DNA from 2 places in the Paraburkholderia atlantica genome. Region 2 is predicted to be linked to the other one. Evidence: riboswitches for the same ligand, from Rfam matches in the RefSeq annotation. Region 2 holds a riboswitch; the other holds the start of a gene.
What was found. A riboswitch is a leader RNA that binds a small molecule or an ion and turns the genes downstream of it on or off. The one in region 2 is predicted to bind thiamine pyrophosphate.
Positions count from the first base shown of each region.

Region 1: linked by a shared signal. The riboswitch ahead of thiC (phosphomethylpyrimidine synthase ThiC) and the one ahead of BC1002_RS14185 (FAD-dependent oxidoreductase) in region 2 are both predicted to bind thiamine pyrophosphate.

Region 1 covers NC_014117.1:2,196,823-2,204,426, reverse strand. The annotation lists gene BC1002_RS09810 (hypothetical protein) at 118-597, opposite strand; gene BC1002_RS09805 (glycine zipper 2TM domain-containing protein) at 842-1,066, opposite strand; gene thiC (phosphomethylpyrimidine synthase ThiC) at 1,213-3,144, opposite strand; TPP riboswitch at 3,233-3,350, opposite strand; gene BC1002_RS09795 (GreA/GreB family elongation factor) at 3,492-3,896, opposite strand; gene BC1002_RS09785 (hypothetical protein) at 4,479-4,937, shown strand; gene BC1002_RS09780 (DUF1223 domain-containing protein) at 5,047-5,910, shown strand; gene BC1002_RS09775 (cytochrome b/b6 domain-containing protein) at 5,960-6,610, shown strand; gene BC1002_RS09770 (molybdopterin-dependent oxidoreductase) at 6,686-7,489, shown strand; gene BC1002_RS09765 (pentapeptide MXKDX repeat protein) at 7,583-7,604, shown strand, end outside.
Region 2 covers NC_014117.1:3,137,718-3,145,321, forward strand. The annotation lists gene BC1002_RS14165 (ABC transporter ATP-binding protein) at 1-642, opposite strand, end outside; gene thiE (thiamine phosphate synthase) at 737-1,840, opposite strand; gene BC1002_RS14175 (thiazole synthase) at 1,837-2,652, opposite strand; gene thiS (sulfur carrier protein ThiS) at 2,759-2,956, opposite strand; gene BC1002_RS14185 (FAD-dependent oxidoreductase) at 3,022-4,152, opposite strand; TPP riboswitch at 4,374-4,497, opposite strand; gene BC1002_RS14190 (ABC transporter ATP-binding protein/permease) at 4,927-6,678, shown strand; gene BC1002_RS14195 (hypothetical protein) at 6,912-7,385, shown strand; gene BC1002_RS14200 (hypothetical protein) at 7,450-7,604, shown strand, end outside.

The DNA.
Region 1 (7,604 bases), 940 kb from region 2:
GGCGCCTGATTTAAGCGGGTGCTGCGTGCAACCTTTCAAGAATAGAGCGCCATATCGGCGAGTCAAGCCGGGAAAGTACGGGCGGGGTGGGCGCGGTGGTGGGCGAACAGAGACAGGTCAATGCCAGTGGCCGCCCCAATGGCCGCCCCAATGGCCGCCCCAATAGCCACCAATGCCGATCGCAATCGACGGTCCGTAGTAGGCGGGGTAGCCGTAATAAGCGGGATAGGGATAAGCCGGCGGCGGATAGTAGGCGGGATAGACCGGAGGCGCCACGTACACGGGCGCGGGGGCAGCATAACCGGGCGGCATGTCCTGCGGCGCGACCTGCATTTGCGCCTGGGCTTGAGGCGCTTGCTGCGGATCGGTCGCCGGTGCGGCTTGGTTCGCCGTGGTCGCGGGCGCGGTCGAATAGTACGACGTGTAATAGCCCGCGGGATAGTAACCGGCGGGGTAATAGCAGCCGGCTAAAAATAGACTCGAGGCGAGCGCGGAAAACGCGGCGGCAGGCCGCGCGAACCTTGCGGGAAAACTGGACGACTCGCGTGGCGTCGAGAGGTGCACCGCGCGAAGATGGGTGACGACGCGGGACTTCATAACGCGCTCCTCGATGAACCGATGCCGCCTCGCGCGACGTCGTTATGAGGAGCTTACGCTCCTGCCGCGGCAACGCTGTGGCAAAACCGCAACCGCATATTTCAGTCTATTTCCACGCGGATTGTCGGCACGAAGGCACACCGCATCCGCGGCCCTTGGCAGTGCGGATCGTGGTCCGAAAGAATCGTTTGCCGTCCTGTATGAATCGTTAGACGCGTGATCGGAAACAACGCTCACTGGCCGCTCACTTGCCGATCTGATTACCGATGACACCGCCCACCGCCGCGCCGCCCAACGTCGACAAGCCGCTGCCGCCGATCGCCGCGCCGGCCGCGCCGCCGACACCCGCGCCGATCGCGGTATCGCGTGTGCGTGGGGACATGTCGCCGCATGCCGCGAGACCCGCGACCAGCGAAAGCGCGACTGCGACCGTGCCAAGACGAGTAGCGAGTTGACGGATCGATTTCATGATGCTGACTCCCTTCGTTGTTGGAAGCAGTTGTTCCCTTCAGTGAGCACACAACGTGCCTGCTCGACGCGGCCAAATAGAAAAAGCCCGCCATGCCGGCGGGCTTCGATACCGCGGTGCTGACTCGCGCGAATCGCGTATGCCGCTTATTGCCGCTGATAAATCTCCGCGCCTTGCTTCATGAATTCGATCGACTTGACTTCCATGCCTTTCTGCAGCGCTTCGTTATCGCTGACGCCTTGTTGCGCGGCGAACTCGCGCACGTCCTGGGTTATCTTCATCGAGCAGAAGTGCGGGCCACACATCGAGCAGAAATGCGCGACCTTGGCCGAGTCCTTCGGCAGCGTTTCGTCGTGGAATTCACGCGCCTTGTCCGGATCGAGACCGAGATTGAACTGGTCTTCCCAGCGGAATTCGAAGCGCGCCTTCGACAGCGCATTGTCGCGTACCTGCGCGCCGGGATGACCCTTCGCGAGGTCCGCTGCGTGCGCGGCGAGCTTGTACGTGATGATGCCGGTCTTCACGTCGTCCTTGTTCGGCAGACCGAGGTGTTCCTTCGGCGTCACGTAACACAGCATCGCGGTGCCGAACCAGCCGATCATCGCGGCGCCGATACCCGACGTGATGTGGTCGTAGCCCGGCGCGATATCGGTCGTGAGCGGCCCGAGCGTGTAGAACGGCGCTTCGTCGCACCAGTCGAGCTGCAGGTCCATGTTCTCCTTGATCAGCTGCATCGGCACATGTCCCGGACCTTCGATCATCACCTGCACGTCGTGCTTCCACGCGATCTGCGTGAGCTCGCCGAGCGTCTTCAGCTCGCCCAGTTGCGCTTCGTCGTTCGCGTCGTAGATCGAGCCGGGGCGCAGGCCGTCGCCGAGCGAGAAGGCCACGTCGTAGGCCTTCATGATTTCGCAGATGTCTTCGAAATGCTCGTACAGGAAGCTTTCCTTGTGATGCGCGAGACACCACTTGGCCATGATCGAGCCGCCGCGCGACACGATGCCGGTCATCCGGTTCGCGGTGAGCGGCACGTATTGCAGACGCACGCCAGCGTGGATCGTGAAGTAGTCGACGCCCTGCTCAGCCTGTTCAATGAGCGTGTCGCGGAAGATCTCCCACGTCAGATCTTCAGCCTTGCCGTTGACCTTTTCGAGCGCCTGATAGATCGGCACCGTGCCGATCGGCACCGGGCTGTTGCGGATGATCCATTCGCGCGTTTCATGAATGTGCTTGCCGGTCGACAGATCCATCACCGTGTCGCCGCCCCAGCGGATCGCCCACGTCATCTTGTCGACTTCCTCGCCGATGGAGGAGGTCACCGCCGAGTTGCCGATGTTCGCATTGACCTTCACGAGGAAATTGCGGCCGATGATCATCGGCTCGCTTTCCGGGTGATTGATGTTGTTCGGGATGATCGCGCGGCCGCGCGCGATTTCCTCGCGCACGAATTCCGCGGTGATTTCGGTGAGGCCGTTCGGACCGAATGCGCTCGCGCCGAATGCCTGGCCGGGGTGCTGGCGGCCCATCATCGCGGCGAGCTTCGCGCCGTTCGGGCCGCTCGCCTTCAGCGTCTCCAGATACTCGGCACGGCGCTGGTTTTCGCGAATCGCGATGTATTCCATTTCCGGCGTGATGATGCCTTGCTTCGCGTAGTGCATCTGCGTCACGTTCTTGCCGGCGATCGCGCGGCGCGGCGTGCGATGCAGGCCGGGAAAACGCAGCTGCGCGGTGGCCGGATCGGCGGCGCGCTCGCGGCTGAAGCTGCTCGACAGGCCGGTCAGCGGCTCGGTGTCGCCGCGCTCCTCGATCCACGCCTGACGCAGCGCGGGCAGGCCCGCGCGAATGTCGATCTTCGCGTCCGGGTCGGAGTAGGGGCCCGACGTGTCGTACACGTAGATCGGCGGATTCTTTTCGCCGCCGAAGCTGTCGGGCGTGTCTGCTTGCGAGATTTCACGCATCGGCACGCGGATGTCGGGGCGTGAGCCGGTCACGTAGACCTTGCGCGAATTCGGCAGCGGCGCGACGGCGGCCTCGTCCACATGGGCTTCGGCGGAAATAAACTTCGGATTGGCGTTCATGTAAGTCTCCGTACAAAGTGGGGCGGCTAAGCAGGAGACTGAGATGGAAGTGGTCGGAAATCGCTAAGAGGTGAGGCTGTTGAGGCTGGTGCGAGATCCGTACGCTTCCCTGCGCTGGCATTATCCAGATCAGGTTCAAAGGGTATTTCTCACCCACGCAACACGGACCTCCAGCTCCGCGCTACGCAGGACCCCCGCGTTAGCAGCGCACACGATACACCGCCCGCCAGCGGTTTGGCAACCTGTCTGAGTGATTCAAAAAACTGGTCCGGATGAAACCGGACATCTCCTATGCTTGTTTCGAGACCGCATCAGACAGGGCAACTTACAGCAATGGAACAGCCGGCTTACAGCGAAAAATCGTCGGCGGCTTCGGGCTGATACAGGATTTTGTCGATCTTGAGCACTTGCTGATCGCCGCTGGGTGGCGTGAAGCGGATGCTCTCGCCGCGGCGCGCGCCGAGCAGCGCGAGTCCAGCCGGCGAAAACACGTTCAGCCGCCCCTGCGCGAAATCGGCATTGGGCGGATAGACGACGGTCCATGTCATTTGTTCGCCGCTCGCCGTGTCGATCAGCGTTGCTTGCGAGTTCATCGTGACGACGTCGGCGGGGATATCGTGCGAGTCGACGATTACCGCGCGCTCGAGCACGTCGTCGAGCATGTGCTGCAGTTTGGCATTGGCGGCCGCATATTTCTCGAGGCGGGTCACGTCGAGTTCGGTCAGATAGCAGGTTTTGATCTTCTTCATCATCAGCACTCCGGATAGGTCGGTGAAGGAAGGCCGCGTGCGACGACGCCATATGGGTGGTCGGCGGATGAGTGGACGAATGGGAAAGCCCGGAGCCCGGCGACGCGGCCCTCGGTATTGGCAGGCTACGTCAGCGAGGGCGCCGGGCGGCGTGAAGCGGGAGCGTTCGGGACGTCTCGCCGGCGCCGTGCAGCGCGACGCCCGCGCGCGCGCAGCCGCCTGCGCGGCATGGGCGCAAGCGGGCGAGGGCACGGAAAGTCGGACGACGCACAGAAGTCACGGGCAAAACGACCAGGTGATGGGGAACAGCGAACGGGAGGTTGCCGCGCAGCAAAACGTGAAGTTCGCGACACCAGCGACGAAAGCTTGATGTTAGCACGCTGTCTCGGCCCCTTCCGTTGGCGACATCGCGCTGCGTCGATCGTGCGGTGCCAGATGAAAGCGACGTGATCCGCACGGCGTTCAAGCCAGTCAGAGGATTGCCGTTAAACAAAGTGCAGCGAAGGCCGCACTCCAGCGAAGCGATTCGCCGGATGGCGCGTGAACGGCGCGAGGCGACTCGGGTCGATTGACAGAGAGGTGCACATGAAAGCGGAAAGAATGCGGTGGCGAACGTTCGGTCGCACAGCCGCGGTGGTGGCGTTGCTAGCCGCGCCGCTGGCGGCGCCGGCGGCATCGACGGTGACGGGCGGCGTGATCCGGTTCGTGGGGATGATCGTCGCGCCGCCGCTGCAGATCAGCGCGGATACGGCGCCCACTGGCGTCGCCGTCGATAGCGCGAGCGTGCCCGGTCAGCGCTTGTCGCGCACGGTGACGTTCAGCGCGCCGCCGGGCGTCGTCAGCGGGGCCGATGTCGCGCTCGAAGTGAACGGCGGCACGCAGTCGCGCGATCTGGTGGCAGCGCGTTTCGTCGATGGCGGCGGGCACGTCGTGCTGGCCCGCGACGGCCACTACGCGGTCGATCGCACCGGCGGCGTGCTGTCGCTGAACGCGCAGCGCACCGATACGGACACGCGCATGACGGTGGTGGTCAGTTACGACTGAGTCGCAGGCGAGCTCGGGCTCGCTCCACATGCCGGAAAAAAATTAAAAGAGGCCTGTCATAACCGGCCGCGCGGTTCGACAAACGTGCAGATTACGATCGGAGCACGTCATGTCGACCGCGCACAATCGCTCGATACTTCATCGCTTTACGATTCTTTCCAAGCCCGCCGCCAGCCTCGCGCTTGTTCTGCTGAGCGCTTCCGGCATCAGTGCGGCCGACGCGGCCGGACCCCAATGCGCGACGCACAGCCCCGCGCACCGGCTCGCGCTGGTCGAGCTGTACAGCAGCGAGGGCTGCGATAGCTGCCCGCCCGCCGACCGCTGGCTCGGTCAATGGAAAAGCAATAGCGCCGCGCACGGCATCGTGCCGCTCGCGCTGCACGTCGACTACTGGAACAGCCTCGGCTGGACCGACCGCTTTTCCCAGCATCGCTTCACCGAACGTCAGCAGACGCTGACGCACCTCGCGGGCGCGCACACGATCTATACGCCGGAAGTGTTCGTCGCGGGCCGCGAGCTGCGCGACTGGTCGCAACGCGACAGTTTCGAGCGCCGCATCGACGAGCTCGTCGCCGCACCCGCGCAGGCGAGCGTCGCGCTCGCGCTGAGCCCGCGTGAGCCCGGCGCATTCGATGTCGATGCGCAGTTCAGCACGACGGCCGCACCCGCCACGGGTCCGTTGAGCGCCTATCTCGCGGTCTACGAGAACGCGCTGACGACGCAGGTCGGCGCGGGCGAAAACCGCGGCGCGACGCTGCATCACGAACGCGTCGTGCGTGCGTGGTTCGGGCCCGTGCCACTCGTCGCCGGTCACGCGCGGATTCGTCAGGACATCGATGTACGCGATGCGAGCGTCGACGCGAAAGCCGATCCAGTCGCCCACGCCGCCGACCGCTTTGGCGTGGTCGCATTCGTCGAAAGCGACGCGAGCGGCGACGTGCTGCAAGCGGCCGATCTTCCCGCGTGCCGTTGATCGACATCGCACGCGACGCATTCTCTACCGCTGCCCGAGGAGAGCCGCCATGTCCACACCCACACCCCACGCGTTGCGCCCCGGCGCACCCGCTGCGCCCGCCGCACCGAAGCGCGCCGTCATTCACCCGCTGTGGCTGCGCATCACGCATTGGCTGAACGCGTTCGCCGCGATCGTGATGATGCTGTCGGGCTGGCGCATCTACGACGCGTCGCCGATCTTCCCGGCGTTCAGCTTTCCGACCGCGATCACGCTGGGCGGCTGGCTCGGCGGCGCGCTGCAATGGCACTTCGCGGCGATGTGGCTGCTGGTGTTCAACGGCCTCGTGTACATCGCGCTGAATCTCGCGAGCGGGCGTTTCGTGCGCAAGTTCCTGCCGTTGACGCCGCGCGCGGTGCTGCGCGATTTCATCGCCGCGTTGCGCGGGAAGCTGTCGCACGACGATCTGCGCGTCTACAACGCAGTGCAGAAATTCGCCTACCTGTTCGCGATCGCCGATTTGATCGTGCTGGTGCTATCGGGGCTCGCGATCTGGAAGTCGGTGCAGTTTCCGCTGCTGCGTGAACTGATGGGCGGCTACGACAACGCGCGCGTCGTGCACTTCACCGCGATGTCGCTGCTGGCCGCGTTTCTTGCGGTGCATCTGGCGATGGTGGCGCTCGTGCCGCGTTCGTTGCTCGCGATGCTGCGCGGACGTTGAGCCGCGGCTGCCCACGACCATGCTCATGTTCACGCTCCTGAAAGCGCAATGCGAACACCCTACGGATATCGAATCATGAACAAGCCGATCGACAAACCAGCAGGCCAATCCACGCAGCGCGTAAGCCACACGCTCGACCGTGCATCGATCCTGCTCGATGCGAAGCGCGAACTGGCGATGCCGTCGCGACGCCTGTTCGGCAAGCAGCTATTGACGCTCGGCGGGCTATCGATGCTGACCGGCTGCTCGCTGACCGACGACACTTCCGTGAACCGCTTCCTGAGCGCCGTATCGCGGCTGAACGATCGCGCGCAGGCCGCGCTGTTCGATCCGAAGCAGCTCGCGCCGACCTACACCGAAGCGCAGATCACGCGACCGTTTCCCTTCAACGCGTACTACGGCATCGATGACGTGCCCCACGTGGACGGCTCCGATTACCAGCTGAAACTGAGCGGGCTCGTGACCGGCCAGCGCGTGTGGACGCTGCCCGAACTGTATGCGCTGCCGCATGCGGAGCAGATCACGCGACATATCTGCGTGGAAGGCTGGAGCGCGATCGGCCGCTGGGGCGGCACGCCGTTCGGCGATTTTCTGCGACGTGTCGGCGCGGATACGACGGCGAAGTACGTCGGCTTCAAATGCGCGGACGACTACTACGAAAGCATCGACATGCCGACCGCATTGCATCCGCAAACGCTGCTGACGTTTTCCTACGACGGCGAGCGGCTGCCCGCGAAATACGGCTACCCGATGAAGCTGCGGATGCCGACCAAGCTCGGCTACAAGAATCCGAAGCACATCGTCGAGATTTTCGTCACCAACACGTATCCCGGCGGCTATTGGGTCGACCAGGGCTACAACTGGTTCGGAGGCTCCTGACGCATGCGGGCGCACGCGCGCTTGCGGCAGCGGCTTCGGAAGCACGCCGGCACGAGCCGGTTTCGATTCATCCACTACCCACGGAGTCATCCCATGAAGAAGATTGCAATCACCA
Region 2 (7,604 bases):
GTAGTCGGCGATCGCGAACGATTCCGGCACGTCGTGCGTGACGAGAATCGACGTCGCGCCGAGCGCCTGGTTCAGCGTGCGGATCAGGTTCGCGGTGATGCCGAGCGAGATCGGATCGAGGCCGGCGAATGGCTCGTCGTACATCATCAGTTCGGGGTCGAGCGCGATCGCGCGCGCGAGCGCCACGCGCCGCGCCATGCCGCCCGAAATCTCCGACGGCAGCAGGTCGCGCGCGCCGCGCAGGCCGACCGCGTTGAGCTTCATCAGCACGAGGTCGCGCAGCAGTTCTTCAGGGAGATCGGTGTGTTCGCGCAGCGAGAAGGCGACGTTTTCGAACACCGACATGTCGGTGAACAGCGCGCCGAACTGGAACAGCATGCCCATCTTCCGGCGCAGCGCGTAAAGTCCTTCGCGCGTCTGCCCGCCGATGTCCTGGCCATGGAACAGCACCTGGCCGCGCTGCGCGCGCACGAGGCCGCCGATCAGCCGCAGCACTGTGGTCTTGCCGCAACCCGAGCCGCCCATGACCGCGACGACCTGACCGCGACGAAAGCGCAGATTCAGATTCGACAGGACGAGCCGGTCGCCGTAACCGAAGTCGACGTCGCGCAGCTCGAGTATGGTCTCGGGGGAGGAAGGCACCAAACTGACAGTCCTTTTACACGGAAGGCCGAATTATAGGGCCATCATGCAAAAGCTGCCTTGAGGTGCCCCGTTCCTTGACTATGCCTGACGATTATTGCGTAAACGTGTGTTGCAGCGCCGAAACGGCGGCGGCCGGGTCGGCCGCTTCGGTGACCGCGCGCACCACCGCTGCGCAGCCGACGCCCGTTGCGAGCACGTCCGGCAACACCTGCAGATCGATCCCGCCGATCGCGACGAGCGGCACCACGCCGTCGAGCAGCCGCACATAGCGTGCAAGGCGCCGCAAGCCCTGCGGCGCGGTCGGCATGACCTTGGTCGTGGTCGGGAATACGGCGCCCAATGCAATGTAGCTCGGACGGAAATGCAGCGCCTTCAGCATCTCGTAGAAGCCGTGCGTGGACAAGCCCAGGCGGATGCCCGCGTTGGCCAGCGTGGACAGATCCGCGGTATGCACGTCTTCCTGGCCGAGGTGCACGCCGTACGCGCCCGCCTCGAGCGCCGCCTGCCAATGATCGTTGATGAACACCTGCGCGTCGTGCGCGCGGCCGGCAGCCACGCAGCGGGCGATCTCGCGCTTCAGTTCGTCGGCGGGTTCGGCCGACTTGCGGCGCAACTGCACCGTCTTCACGCCGAAGCCGACCACCCGTTCGACCCAGTCCGCGGTCGGCAGCACCGGATACAGGCCGAGCCTTTCCGGGCAGCGCGCGAACGCCCTGGCGGGTGCCGGCGGCAGGTCGGTAAGGCGCGGAAAGCGGCCGAGGTCGGACGGGAAAGCGTCGTCGGCGCGGGTCTCGTCGCCGTCGCGCCACGCGAGCGCGAGCACCAGCGCGTCGTGCGGATCGAAACCGCAGTCGAGGAACGCGGCCAGCGCGGCAATCCAGTCTTCCGCCAGACGGCCTTCGAGGCCGTATTTCTCACCGCCCAGATGCAGCGTCGCGCGGTTTTCCGCAGCGACGATCACGCCAGCGCCCCGCGTCAGCCAGCGCGCGATCTGCTCGCCGTGCGGCTGCGCGTCGGCGATCACGATCAGGTCGCCGCCGTTCGGTTCGTCGGGCGCGGTCAGGCAGATGCGCCACGGTGCGTGGGTCGGCGGCCAGTCGCCGAGCCGCGCACGGATGCGCTCGGCGGCTTCGATGAGTTCGTCGGCCGTCGGCCAGAACAGATCGCGATCCTTCAGCGTCAACGACTGCGTCATGCCGCACCTCCATCCTGATGCCAGAACGGCATGCCGACCACCGGCGTGCTCGCGTGCGCACTCTCGCGCTCGGCCATCGGGCCCGCTAGATACGCTTGCCGGCCCGCCTCGACGCCCAGCGCAAATGCGCGCGCCATTGCGTCGGGATGCGTCGCCTGCGACACCGCCGTGTTCAGCAGCACGCCGTCGAAGCCCCATTCCATCACCTGCGCCGCATGCGATGGCACGCCGAGCCCGGCGTCGACGATCAGCGGCACGTCGGGCAGCCGCTCGCGCAATACCCGCAGCCCGTACGGATTGATCACGCCCTTGCCGGTGCCGATCGGCGCGCCCCATGGCATCAGCGCCTCGCAGCCGGCGTCGAGCAGACGGCGGCCGATCACCAGATCTTCGGTGCAGTACGGCAGCACCTTGAAGCCATCCTTGACGAGCCGCGCGGCGGCTTCGATCAGACCGACCGGGTCGGGCTGCAGCGTGTAGTCGTCGCCGATCAGTTCGAGCTTGATCCACTCGGTCTCGAAGATTTCGCGCGCCATGTGCGCGGTCGTCACCGCTTCACCGACGCTCAGGCAGCCCGCCGTATTCGGCAGCAGCGGCACGCCGTGGCGCTTGAGCAGCTCGAAGAAGCCGGCTTCCGCGTTGCCCTCGTTCATCTGACGGCGCAGCGCGACGGTCACCATGCCGGGGCGCGCGGCGTCGATCGAATCGGACAGCGATTGCAGCGACGGGTAGCGCGACGTGCCGAGCAGCACGCGGCTTGCGAAAGTTTGACCGTATAGCGTCAGCGCGTCGGCGCTCTCGTGAGAAGTCATTTGCATCATCCTGGTTTGCCGTCGCGGCTAGAACCGACCGCTTGACGCAATGGGTTTTCGGCGACGGTTGTTGCGTTCGGTATGCGACAGGCTGGCGCGAGCGCGCTCAGCCGCCCGCGACCGGCTGCACGACGTCGAGCCGGTCGCCCGTGTGCAACGCGCGCGCCGCATGCTGCGCACGCGCGACGAAATCGCCGTTGAGCGCAACCGCGAACGGCGGGCGCGCGCCAAAGGCAGCGAGCGCATCGGCGACAGTCGCGCCTTCGGGCAGCGACAACGGCTTTTGATTGATATGAATGTCCATGGTGTTCGAATACGGTTCAATCGATGGCGCCAGCGGCATTGCGCGCGGCACGTTGGCCGCTGGGCTCAGGCCGGCTCGCGCGCGAAATGCTGTTGGAACAGCTCGCTCCAGCGTGCGTCGCGCCGCCAGCCGGCGAATGCGTCGGCGTCCCCGACACGGCCGTCGAGCAGCGCTCTCGCAAACCGCACGGCTTCGTCGGCGACTTCCGGCGCGATCATATAGCCGTGCCGATACAGGCCGTTCACGCGCAGCGTGCGCGCGCCGTCCCACAGCAGCGCGGGACGGTGATCGGGCAAGGTCGGACGACACTGCGAATTCAGCTCGAGGATGCGCGCCTCGCCAAAGCCCGGATGCACCGAGAACGCCGCGCTCAGCAACTCGAGCGCCGAACGCACGCTGACGGGCGACATGTCCTCGCCCTCCACCTCGGTCGCGCCGATCACATAGAGGCCGTTCTGCTTCGGCGCGATATACAGCGGGTAGCGCGGATGCAGCAGCCGCACCGGGCGAGTCAGTTGCAGGTGAGGTGCATGCACGCGCGCAACTTCACCGCGGATGCCGCGCAGCGTCGGTAGCACGGCTTTCGCCCCGAGCCCGCGGCAATCGATCGTGATGCCGGCATCGGGCAGCGACGCGTCGTCGATCGGCGTGTTCCAGTGCGTGTCGACGCCGCGCTCGGCAAGCCCCGCCGCGAGCGCGGACAGCACCTGACGGTTGTCGAGTTGCCCCTCGCGCGGCAGCAGCCAGCCCTGATTGAAGCGGCCGGCCAACGCGGGTTCGGCGGCACCGAGCTGTACGCCCGAAAGCGCGACGAAGCCGCCGTCGAGCAACTCGGCCGGCGCGTTCGCACGCACGCGGCGCTCGAACAGCGGCGCCTCCGTGCGATCCGCGTGATGCCAGACGACGAGCGTGCCGTTGCGCTGGAAAAACACCGGCTCCGGCAGTTCGGCGAGCACGCGCGGCCAGCTTTCGAGCGAACTCGCGCCAAGCCGCGTGATCAGCAACTCGGCGCTCGCGGCTTCTGCCAGCGGCGCGAGCATCGCGGCGGCAACCCACGCGGCAGCCTGCGAGCCGGCGGCATCGCCGCGCTCGTAAAGGGCCACGCGATGCCCCTCGCCCGCGAGGCGCCACGCGACCAGCCGGCCGCACAAACCGCCACCGAGCACCGCGAAATCAGGTCGAGCGGAACGGTTCATCGCGCGCGCTCCGGTTGACTGCGGCGGGCAAAACCAAAGAGGCACGACACGCCGGAGGCGGCGTGACGAAGAGAAAGATGCATGTCTGAAGAATAGGCGGTCATCGAGTCCTTTCCGTACGGCCAAAAACGCACGTACCCAGGACGAAACCGGCGGGTGAAGCCGGCCGGTCACGGCGTGTGCATGTGAGCTGCGCTCGCCGCCCGGCGGGGAATGGAAGACGGTTGCTTCCGGAAACTTCCCGCGCCGGTATTACCCGGATCGGGTGCAAAGGGTCTCTCTCAGCCTCGCCGCCCCGGCATGAAAGTCATGCCGCCTGTGGGCGAAGCACCCCTGTTTCGTCGCAGGTCATTAGACCATAAAAGGCGCGGCGCCCGCAAACCAGCGGCCCGCCGTCGCTGCCGCGATTTTGATCTGGCACCGTCTAACTAGATGCCGATGCGAAGCGGCCCGGCGCTCTGGCACAATGCCGTGAACGGTGCCGCAAAAACGCGGCGTGCGCGGCGCTCGTGGCCGCATGCGCGGCGGCGGCATCCCGGCGGACGCCGGCCCGAAAAATTAATTTTCGCTTAAGGGCGTCACGCCAGAATCGGGCGCCCGTCCGGACTCGCGTTCATCGAGCGTGATGGCGCGATGCCCGGCCAGGTATTGCAGACCCGCCGCAGTCACGGCCTCGAAAAGGTCCGACTGTTAGCGGGATCGCCCGACATGGGTCAACCAGATCGGACCGTACGCCGGAATGGCACTTCGGGTTAGCACATCATCAGGACGCTCATGACACCACATACTTCCGCCAGCCCCGCGCTGCCGCCCGACGAAAAGGTCTCCGCCTGGAGCCTGATCAAGCCTTACTGGGTTTCCGAGGAACGAGGCATCGCATGGGGGCTGCTCATTACGATCATCGTGATGAACCTGATCGTCGTCTGGATCAACGTGCGCCTGAACCGCTGGAGCGCGGACTTCTACAACGCGCTGCAGCAGAAAAACGTCCACGACTTCCCGCATCTGCTGATGATTTTTACCGGACTCGCGTTCGGCTTCATCATCCTCGCCGTGTATGGACGCTATCTGCGCCAGATGCTCGGCTTCCGCTGGCGCCAGTGGCTGACCACCCGCTACCTGAACGAGTGGCTCAACGACAGCGCGTTCTACCGCATCGAGCGTGACCGCCTCGCCGACAACCCCGACCAGCGGATCAGCGACGACCTGCAGTCGTTCGCGACCACCACGTTGTCGCTGACGCTCGATCTGCTGTCGACCGTTGTCACTCTCGTATCGTTCATCACGATCCTGTGGACGCTCGCGGGCGCGCTGAGTATTTCGCTCGGCGGCATGCCGCTGCATATCCCCGGCTATATGGTGTGGGCCGCCGCGCTGTATGCGGTGGCCGGTTCGCTCGTCATGCAGAAGGTCGGCCATCCGCTCGTGTCGATCAACTATCAGGCGCAGAAAGTGGAGGCTGATTTCCGTTTCGGTCTGATCCGGCTGCGCGAGAACGCCGAGCAGATCGCGTTCTACAACGGCATGGAAACCGAGAAGACGAACGCGCGCACGCTGTTCGGCCGCATCCGCGACAACTGGTGGCAGGTGATGAAGTACACGAAGCGCCTGACCTTCGTGCTGAGCTTCTACGGCCAGATCGCGATTATTTTCCCGATCGTCGTCGCCGCGCCGCGCTACTTCGCGGGCGCGTTCACGTTCGGCGTGCTGATGCAGATTTCGAGCGCGTTCGGCACCGTCAGCGATTCGTTCTCGTGGTTCATCAACAGTTATACGAGCCTCGTCGAATGGCGCGCGACCGTGAACCGGTTGCGCGAATTCAAGCGCGTCGTGCATTCGCCGCGTCTGAAGGAATCGGTGTCGCCGGCCACGGAACACGGCGGCATCAATCTGCATTTCGTCGACAGCAACACGCTTACCACCGACAGCCTCACGCTTGCGCTGCCCAATGGCAACCCGCTGTCGCGCATCCGCGATATCGCGATCCGGCCGGGCTCGCGCTGGCTCGTGCGCGGTCCGTCGGGCGCCGGCAAGAGCACGCTGATGCGGGCGCTCGCGGGCCTGTGGCCGTTCGGCGACGGCTCGATCGACGCGCCGGTCAATGCGCGCATGATGTTCATCCCGCAGGTCAGCTACATGCCGATCGGCACGCTGAAGGCGGCGCTCGCGTATCCGTCGGCGGCGGACACCTATGGCGACGACGAATGCCGCGACGCGCTCATCACCTGCCATCTGTCGGAATACGCGGACCGTCTGCAGGAAACGGGGCACTGGACCCGCGTGCTGTCGCCGGGTGAGCAGCAGCGCTTCGCCGCCGCGCGCGTGCTGCTGCACAAGCCCGACTACCTGTTCCTCGACGAAGCGACCAGCGCGCTCGACGCGGAAAACGAGGCGCGGCTCTATCGACTGTTCACCGAGCGGCTGCCGAAGGCGGCGATCGTCAGCGTCGCGCATCGCGAATCGCTTGCTGCCTTCCATGACGAAACGCTCGACGTCGAGCGTTCGGCCGAAGCGATAGCGGCGTGAGCGACGCGCGCGGCGCTCAAGTCAACTAAGCGCACGACGCCCCCCCGCGCGTCGTGCGCAACATCCGGAAAGACACGAGAAGAGTTCGGAAGCATTTGCGAAGCGCGCAAGCTGTTCCGCGCTTTGAAAATGCCTGCGAGCAGCGACGATAGTCGTACAGGCCGCGCCATGCGACGGCCTTCGTTGACGTCAGTCACGTCTTTGATCGCAACCGCTCTCTGGACTCCTCGCCCATGTCATTCGCCCGCCGTGTTTCACCTCTGCTCCCGACTTTGCTCCCACGCCTCGCGCTCGCCTGCGGCGCGGCGCTGCTCTTCACTAACGCCGTCGACGCCGCGCAATCGGCCGAGCAGAACCAGCCCGCCGATATCTGCGCGGCGCTCACGCAGATCGTCGATGCGAGCGATTTCCGGCAACTGCCGAGCGAGACCGCCGTGCAACTGCCGGGCGTCTCCTACACCGACGATTGCCGCGCTACCCCCCACGCTTACGACTGCCACTGGCGCGCGCACTGGCAAGCCGACGGCGTCGTCAACGATCCGCTCGAAGAACTCGGCGCCGACATCGCCGCCTGCTTTCCGCGCGTCGTGCACGACGTCAACACACCGGTGCGCCAGCATTTCGTCGTGACCACCGACGCGCGCCGCGTGGACGTCACCGCAAGCGTGCAAGGTCAGAACGAACTGCGGCTGCGTGTGACGCGCTGAGCGCGCGGCCCTCGCTGCTTTCGATGACCCAGCGAACCTTGTGACCGGAATCGGGCGCCGCCTCATGACCTCGCCGCCGACCGTGCGCGCGCCAGAGGCATCCAGGCGTTCGAGCCTGAGTCTGTTCGCCTCGCTGATATCCCGGCGTCGCTGCGCCCTCGCCGCCTTCGCCGCGACGCTGACACTCACGCTAGACGGCTGCGCATGGACGCTGATCCA